Regions from separate parts of the Luteibacter sp. P4_E6 genome, predicted to be linked through region 2. Evidence: predicted binding sites of a transcription regulator. Region 2 holds the regulator's gene; the other holds the start of a gene.
What was found. The regulator FliA, encoded in region 2, starts transcription of late flagellar genes. The targets are predictions, from matches to a motif close to TAAAGTTTNNCNNNCNNNGGCCGATAA.

Region 1 (4,329 bases), on a different contig from region 2:
CAGCGAGTGCCACTCCCTTGCTCTGCACCTTGCCCAGACCGCTGGCTACCAGCGATTTCCATTGCTTGTCGATGTCGTGGCGATCGCTGCCGATGGCGGTGACCGCATCATCGACCGAGGACGGCAGGCGGGTGAGCGTCGCATGCACGAGGGCGTCGAGCAGATCGTTGTAATCGTTCTGGATGCGGCCGACGTCGGCCACGGGCGCAAGCGTCTCGTCGACGACGGATTGCAGCCGCTGGTCGGCGGTGCGCAACTGCACGCCACCGACGATCCATAGGGCGAGAAGGAGAAGGATGGTGCCAGCCATGCGCATCAACAAACGGGCGCGGAGCGTCAGCACAGGCAACGGGATTCGGGGAAATCGCATGGCGTACTCGGGGGACGGGGATGCCTCCCTGTCGGCCGCCTGTTCGCCAACTTTAGCGTTATTTTTTGCAGGTTATGCTTTTATTTCAGTGGCTTGAATATCTCGTTACACGCCAACAGGAAGCTGCGCTTCGTAGGTCACCATGTGTAACCCGGTGCCCGTGTTTTTAGCCACGCGCTTCGCCGACGCCGCGAGACTCGCCACGGTCTCCGGGTCGACCGGATAGGCATCGACGAAGCACGCCACGCCGACCGCCACCGTGGTGACCGGAAAGAACCGCTGATGCCCGTGGCGATCCTCGCTGTCGATGCCCCCGCGCACGCGATCGGCCTCATCGAAGAGGTTGCCACTCATCGCATTGAACCGCAGGCGCATGCCTTCGCAACGTGCGACCCAATCGTCACCCTGGAAGATGACGAGGAAATCGTCTCCACCGATGTGCCCGACGAAGTCGGCATCCTGGCGAAGGTCGCCCGTGAGTGTGCTGGCGAGGAGGCGGATCATCTCGTCGCCGCGAAAGTAACCGTACTGGTCGTTGAAGGGTTTGAAGTTGTCGAGGTCGAAGTACGCAGCGGCGAACGGACGGCCTGTCTGCAATAGACGCACGATATGTTCGGTGACCGGCAGGTTGCCCGGGAGAAAGGTCAGCGGATTGGCATAGCGTGCGGCTTCCACGCGAATTTCGGTGACACGGCGCACCAGCGCTTCGCCGGTGCCCAGCCCGAGATAGCGCCCGTGCGAGGTAATGATGAAGCCGTCGCTCAGGTATCGCTGGTCTTCACCGCGCAGGATATCGGCCATGCTTTGCAACGACATCTCTTCGTCGCAGAGCAGTGGCTCCGGATGCATGAAGCTTGTGCATGGCTTGCGCCCGAACAGCTCGCGCGCAAACGGCTGCGCCATGCGCTCGGTAAACGTGCGCCGGTTGACGATGCCGACGGGGAGTCCTTCCTCGACCACCGCGACGGCATGCAAACGCGGATGGGCCGCGAACAGATCCACCACGTCTTCGTTTGATTGCGTCGGCGAAACACACGGTGCATCGATCAGCATGTGGCCGGCTGTGAACGGCCGTGCCGACACCGGACCGCGCGGCCGCGGCGGGACCGGCACGTGGGTGACGGACAGCGCAGCGATAACGTTCGCCGGTGCCTCGATGGTCGAGCCGGGGGACGGCCGCGCTATCAGGAAGCCCTGCGCATAGGGAATGCCGAGCTCACGAAGCATGAGAAGGTCCGCTTCTTCCTCGACACCTTCACCCACCAGCTCCGCGCCCAGCGTTTCAGCCACCGAGATCAGGGCACGCACAATGGCGAGGCGCTCGACGCTGTGTGCCAGGCCGTTGATGAGGTAGCGGTCGATCTTGACGATTTCCGGATGCACCTCGTTCCACATCTCGAAGTTCGAATGCCCGTTACCGAAGTCATCCAGCGCGACGCGAATGCCGCGTGCGCGCAGGAAGCCGAGCGCGTGGGCCAGCCTCGCCGGGTTATCGACGATGTCGCGTTCGGTGATTTCGATCGTTACCCTGCCCAGGTCGAAGCCCGGAATGGAGAGTGCTTCGAGCACGTCCTCGGCACGTACGCCGTCCRGCATGATCGCCTGGGCACTGAGATTCACGAGCAGGCGACCGGTGAGCGCACGCGCCGCAAAGCTCGTGGCGACGCAATGCGCCGCCGCGAGCTCGAACTCGCCGAGGCGCCCGCGCGCGCGCGCAAGGTCAAGCAGGTCCGGCGGGGTGAGGTTGAAGTGAGGCAAGGACGAACGAATCAGCCCTTCGTGCGCCACCACTTCACCCGTATCCACACGAATCACCGGCTGGAAAACCGCCGTCAGCGAGTCTCCCGCCAGGGCCTGCTCGATCAGCGACGGTTCGCGACCGCCGGTAGGGGTGTTCATAGGCATCGTCATCGGAGGGCCGGGGAACTGCGAGGGGTAACGGCCGAGCGCGACAATACTTTAGAAAAACCGTTTGCAATCAGTTATTTCGCTTTTATTACAAGCGACGTTACGCGTCGTCGTCCGCCGCGGCAATCAGGCGCCGACGAGCACCTGGCTGTCGACGTTCCAGCGGTCGACCACATAGGCCTCACTAGCGACGGTAAGCGGGGTGTACGCGCAGTTGCCATGGCGATAGCTCGCGTAGTCGCCGCCGCCGCGCAGTGCGCCGAGGAGCGCCGTCAGGCAATGACCATGCGTGATGACGGCGACGCGGCGATAAGGCAGCACATGGAGGGCCTCGAGGGCCGGCAGTGCGCGTTGTGCGACATCGCTCAACGATTCGCTGCCGCCGGCGGCAGCGAGCGGATCGTGACCGCGAACCACCTCTGCCCATTGCGCGTTCTCAACGAGCGCCTCCGCGACGAAACGGCCTTCGAGTTCACCAAAGGCGCGCTCGACGAAGCGTTCGTCGACGCTGACTTCGCAGCCGATGATCTCCGCAACGACTTCGGCGGTATGCAATGCGCGACCGAGTGTCGACGAGACGATGTGCTCAACGCCCTGTGCGGCGAGGTTGCGACCCAGAGCCTGCGCCTGCTCGATGCCTGCGGCGGTGAGTGGACTATCGGCCCGCCCTTGCGCGCGGCCCGCGATATTCCATTCCGTCTCACCGTGGCGGGCGAGGATCACATGTTCGAGCATCGCGCGGGTCGTCCGTGCAGGTGTGGGGAACGGCATAGTCTAGAGGTTTCAGCGCAGCTGGCTGTCTTTGCTGCCGCGGCGGTTGTAGCCGCTGAAACTGGCGTTATCGCGATCGGCCTGTTCCTGGCAGGCGACACACAGCCGCACGCCGGGCACCGCCTTGCGGCGTGCTTCGGGAATGGGCTTGTCGCATTCCTCGCAACGCTCGAGGCTCGGCCCCTTCGGCAGGTGGCTGCGCGCTCGCTTCACCGCGTCCTCGATGGTCGCGTCGATCTGGTCCTGCACGGCGGTATCGCCCGCCCATCCGGTTGCCATGGGTCACCTCCCGGCGGCTAGCCTCAGAGTACCGATATGGTGGCAAGCCGTTGGTTTCAAAGGGCGTGACCATGCCACCTCACCCGCGCGGTTCATCGTAAATGCCGAACTCGGTAATACCTGGCTGCTGCCCGGTCACACTCAACCTCACCTGGCTGGCCGTGGTCCGAGGCACCTCATGGAACTGGTAGTGCGAGGGCTTCTCACCCGACACCAGCGCGACCCACGCACCATCGCGCTCCACTTCAACTTTGTAGCTGGCGATGCGACTCGTCTCGCCGTATCCCTCCGCGCCCACCGCTTCGACGATGCACAACGTATTGAATGCCACCGGCTGCTCGAAACGCACTTCGATCCAGGCGTCGGTCTTGCCGCGGTCGGCCAGCCAGTAGCTGCGGAAGTTGTCGTCAAATGCCTGGTCGGGGCCGACGGCCTCATCGCTGGCACTGGCCCAGGCGGGCTTGCCGGCGGCGAGATCCGGCGTGGTGATCGTCACCGAGCGGCCGATCTTCGGCGCCGGACCCGTGTTTTTCCACAACTGGCCGATCTCGGCGAGGCGGGCCACCGCGTTGTCGTCGAAGCGGCCATCGCGGTTGGGCGCGACGTTGAGGATGAGGTTGCAGTGGTTGTCGTTGAACGGGACAAGCCACTCGTCGACGATGGTCTTCGCCGAAGCGAGTTCCGAGGTCGGATACGCCTTCTTCCAGAACCAGTCGCTCTGCAATGTCGTGCCCGATTGTGAGGGAACGGGGCTGTTCGGCGGAATCTTCTGGCCCGCGTGTTGTTCGTACTGCTTGATGTCCGTGTAGTAGAGGGCCGTACCCGGGTAGCTGCCCGCGTTGTGGTCGGTGACCAGGCAATCGGGCTGTAGCGTCTTCACCAGATCGTAGATGTCACGGTAAGGCAGCTCGGCGTAGGAAATGCGCGACCACGATGCGTTCCAGCCATCGAGGATGAGCGCCGTGAGCGGGCCGTACTGGGTAAGGATCTCGGTGAGCTGC
Region 2 (4,329 bases):
TGCGCGCGGCGTCGAGCATCGCTTCGAATTCGTCTTCGATCGGATCGTAGGCACGCGGCGACGACGGTGCCGATACCGCGGGAGCGGATGTCGTCGCCGGCGACAAGGCCACCGGCGGCGCGGAACCGGTGCGACCCGGAATCAGCAGGCGATCGAGTACCGAGCGTGGTGCGGGCTCGGCGGGCACTCCCGCGTCGGCCGCACGCATCATGTCGTTGAGGAGGTCCAGCGACTCGAGCAACGCATCCATGAAACCGGGGTTCAACACCACCGCGCCATTACGGGCCTCGTTGAGGAGGTCCTCGGCGCGATGGCACAGCTCCACCATGGCATTGAGGCCAAGGAAGCCCGCACCGCCCTTCACGGTATGGAACGCGCGGAAGACCGCGTTCAGTAGCTCGGCGTCTCCCGGCGAGGCTTCGAGGTCCACGAGCTGTTCGCCCAGGCTCTCGAGCAGTTCGCGTGCTTCGATCAGGAAGACATTGAGCAGCTCGTTGTCCAGCTCCACGCTCATACGGCGCTCAGAACCCGAATTCGCTGAGCAGTCGATCCACTTCGTCCTGGCTGACCTTGTCCGCGGCCGGTGCGTGGCTGCCGCCCGCGAGTGAACCGGTGAGGCGCACCAGTTCGACCAGCGACGATTCCACCTTGGCCATGAACGCCTCGACCTGCGCGACGCGCTGACCCGAGAGATCCTGCCAGGACTGCGCTTCGACCATCTCGCCCAGGCCGATGTCGCAGCTCTGCGCGAAATCGCCGACGCGTACGGCAAGCGCCGTGGCGTTGGGTGCGAAGGACGGATCGGCGTGGTCCATGACCAGCACTTCGTCGGCCTGTTTGGCCAGCGCCTGTGCCTGCGGACGCAGTTTGTCGCTGAAGTCGAGCGTGCGGTGGGCAGCCTGGGAGCTCATTTCGAGCACGTCGCGCAGGTGTTTGCGCGCATCGCTCATGTTGCCCGGCACGCCATCGCTGGAGATGTCGGAGGCAAGGCGGCGGACCGACTCGTGGAGATCGCGCGCGAGATGGCCCAGGGCCAGGAACAGGTGTTGTTCGCGGCTGCGCAGCAGGCGGTCGAGCGCCTGTTCGAAGGCAACACTGTCATCGGCGTCGAGCAACTCGCGCAGCTCGGGAACGACCTCGTGGCCGGCGGTAAGCATGGTGTTCATTGTCATTCCCTTAGCCCGCAGCCGCGGCGAGTCGTTCGAAGATCTTGTCGAGCTTTTCCTTCAGCGTGACCGCCGTGAACGGCTTGACCACGTAGCCGTTCACGCCACTCTGCGCCGCGGCGATGATCTGGTCGCGATTGTTCTCGGCCGTCACCATCAGCACCGGCATCGACTTCAGCGCGGCATCCGCGCGGATAGCGCGAAGCAGCTCGATGCCCGTCATGTTGGGCATGTTCCAGTCGGTCACCACCAGGTCGAAGGGCTGGGCGCGCAGCATCACGAGCGCCGCGTTGCCGTCTTCAGCCTCCTGGATGAGGGTGTTCGTAAATCCCAGCTCGACCAGGAGGTTCCTGACGATGCGTCGCATGGTGGAAAAATCGTCCACCACGAGGATCTTCATGTTCTTGTCCAAAACTCGTCTCCGCCTGACTGCGCGTTCTTACCGGCGACGGCACCGTAATGCCGTCAATGCTTTTCTTTCCAACCCGTCATGCGTGCGCGGAGGCGGATCAGGGCCTGGCCATGGATCTGGCACACCCGCGATTCGCTCACACCCAGCACCGCACCGATTTCCTTCAGGTTGAGCTCTTCATCGTAGTACAGCGACATCACCAGCTTCTCGCGCTCGGGCAGGCCATCGATGGACTGCGCCAGCGCATCGCGCAAGCCGTCCTGCTCGAAGATCCCTTCCGGACCCGCGGCGTCGGGGTCCGCGACATCGATCGCCGCGCCTTCGTCGCCTTCCGGCGCCGTAAGGCTGAGCAACCGCGCGCTCGCCGCGTCGGCCAGAATCTGGTTGTACTCCATGGCGTCGATACCAAGCCGCTTCATGACCTCGGCGTCTTCGGCATCCCCACCCGTTTCGTTCTCGATCTGCCTCGTTACTTCAGCCACTTCGCGCAACTTTCGATGCACGGAGCGCGGGGTCCAGTCCGTCTTGCGCAGTTCGTCCAGCATCGCGCCACGTATGCGGATACCCGCATAGGTCTCGAAACTGGCCGCGCGAGTCGGCGAGTAATTTCTTGCTGCCTCGAGCAGTCCGATCATTCCGGCCTGCATGAGGTCGTTCGCATCCACGCTTGGCGGCAGCCGACCCATCAGGTGATAGGCGATCCGGCGCACCAGCGGCGCGTGGGTTCGTACCAGTTGATCCGCCGGGATTCGCGTGACTTCAAGGTATTCGGTCGCAACGCTCACAGTGGCAGCCCTCCTCCCAGATGAGACCGCTCGGCAAAAAAGCCGATGCGACCCTGAGCACGGGGTTCGGGTTCACCCCATGTATCGACCGACCTGGCCAAATTCTTGAATKCGACGGCAGATCGGCTGCTCGGCCAGACGTCGACCACGGCCGACTGGCGGCGGATAGCCTGACGCAGGTACTCGTCGTGCGGGACCATCCCCATGAAATCCAAGGAAACATCCAGGAACCGGTTGGTCACCCGGGACAGCTTCTCGAACAACTGGCGGCCTTCCTGGGCGTGGCGGACCATGTTGGCGACGATGCGGAAGCGGTTCACGCCGAACTCGCGGCTCATGACCTTGATCAGGGCATAGGCGTCGGTGAGTGAAGCCGGCTCGTCGCACACCACCACCACCACCTCGTCGGAAGCGGCGGCAAACATGGACACGCTGTCCGAGATGCCGGCGGCGGTATCGACGATCAGGTACTCGGGGGCGATCGGGTATTCGTCGAACGCGCGGATCACGGCAGCGTGCTCGATGTTCGGCAGCTGGGCCATGCGGCGCGCCCCGGACGTGGCCGGAATCACCTTCAGGCCATGCGGCGCCTGGAGGATCAGGTCCTCGATGCGGCACTCGCCCTCGAGCATGTGCCCGAGGTGGCGCGTCGGCTGAAGACCCAGCAGCACGTCGATGTTGGCCATGGCGAGGTCGGCGTCGAGCAGGACGACATCGCGTCCGCCCATCGCCAGTGCCATGCCGAGATTGACCGCCACGGTGGTCTTGCCGACACCGCCCTTGCCGCCAGCGATAGCGATGCTGCGCGTGGGGCGACGGTCGTCAAGCCAGTTGAGGCCGGCGGCCTGGGTGCTATCGACGTGTGTGGTCATGAAGGAATTCACTGCCGTGAAAGAGTGTGCGGTTGCGGTAGTCACGTTTTGCGGGTCCCCGATCAGGCGTGCGCGGGCGCCGCGATGCCGAATCGATCGGCAAGTATGGCGTCGTCGGGCTCCTCGTTGCGCTGCTTGAGCAACTGGGCTGCCAGGCAGACCAGCTTGCGCGCATCGGCGGAGGCGATGTCTTCGGGCACGCGCTGCCCGTCGGTGGTGTAGTCCAGCGGCATAGCGTGGCGAATGAGTGCTGACAGGGCGCCACCGATCAGCGGTGCCTCGTCGAGCTTGGTAAGGATGGCCGTCTGCGGCGACAGCGGCGCGTAGGAGCGGATCGCGTTGTCGATCGCCTGGGCCTGTGCATTGGCGGRGAGCACCAGGCAGACGCGGAGGTTCGAGGTAGCGCGCAGCGTATCGAACTGCTGCTGCAGCTTGGGATCGTTACCGGCCATGCCGGCGGTGTCGACCAGGACCGTGTGCTTGCTGCGTAGCTGGAGGAGCACGTTGCGCAGGCTGTCGGCGTCGTGTGCGTTATACACGCGCACGCCGAGCAGGCGGCCGTAGTGCTCCAGCTGCGCACCGGCACCGATACGGTACTGGTCGGCGCTGATCAGGGCGACATTGGAGGCGCCATGACGAAGCACGGCGCGGGCAGCAAGCTTGGCAATGGTGGTCGTCTTGCCAACGCCGGTGGTGCCGACCAGCGCGGTGATGCCGCCACCGACCGTGTCGAAATTACGCCCGCTGGTGCGGATGTTGCGCGAGAGGATGCCCAGCGGCAGGTAGCGAGCCTGCTCGGAGGTCATGTCGGCGGGCAACTCGGCGCACAGCGCGCGTGCCACGTCGCCGTCGATACCCAGGCGGGTCATCTCACGAAGGACGCGGGCGCGCAGCGGCTGCTCGCGGTCCATCTGGTTCCAGGCCAGCGTGGAGAGCTGCACTTCCAGCATCTCGCGCAGGTTGTTGATCTCGGCGCGCACGCCATTCACGGCGGAGTCGCTGTTCGGGCTTACCGTCGCGGCGCGAACCACGTCGGCCACGCTGGAGGCGAGGGCCGCGCTGGACTGGCGCTGCGGCGCGTTGGGGTTCGTGCC

Region 1: a site for FliA is predicted at 2,306-2,332, ahead of AC1DT2_RS00315 (GGDEF domain-containing protein). Genes of this name have one in related genera too.

The regions. Positions count from the first base shown of each region.
Region 1 covers NZ_JBFUJE010000002.1:19,295-23,623, forward strand. Annotated here, with positions in the region: gene AC1DT2_RS00310 (methyl-accepting chemotaxis protein) at 1-370, opposite strand, end outside; gene AC1DT2_RS00315 (GGDEF domain-containing protein) at 476-2,269, opposite strand; gene AC1DT2_RS00320 (histidine phosphatase family protein) at 2,405-3,013, opposite strand; gene AC1DT2_RS00325 (DksA/TraR family C4-type zinc finger protein) at 3,062-3,328, opposite strand; gene AC1DT2_RS00330 (alpha-L-fucosidase) at 3,408-4,329, opposite strand, start outside.
Region 2 covers NZ_JBFUJE010000131.1:237-4,565, forward strand. Annotated here, with positions in the region: partial or broken gene AC1DT2_RS10230 (Hpt domain-containing protein) at 1-514, opposite strand, end outside; gene AC1DT2_RS10235 (protein phosphatase CheZ) at 522-1,166, opposite strand; gene cheY (chemotaxis response regulator CheY) at 1,177-1,578, opposite strand; gene AC1DT2_RS10245 (RNA polymerase sigma factor FliA) at 1,632-2,363, opposite strand; gene AC1DT2_RS10250 (MinD/ParA family protein) at 2,360-3,235, opposite strand; gene flhF (flagellar biosynthesis protein FlhF) at 3,298-4,329, opposite strand, start outside.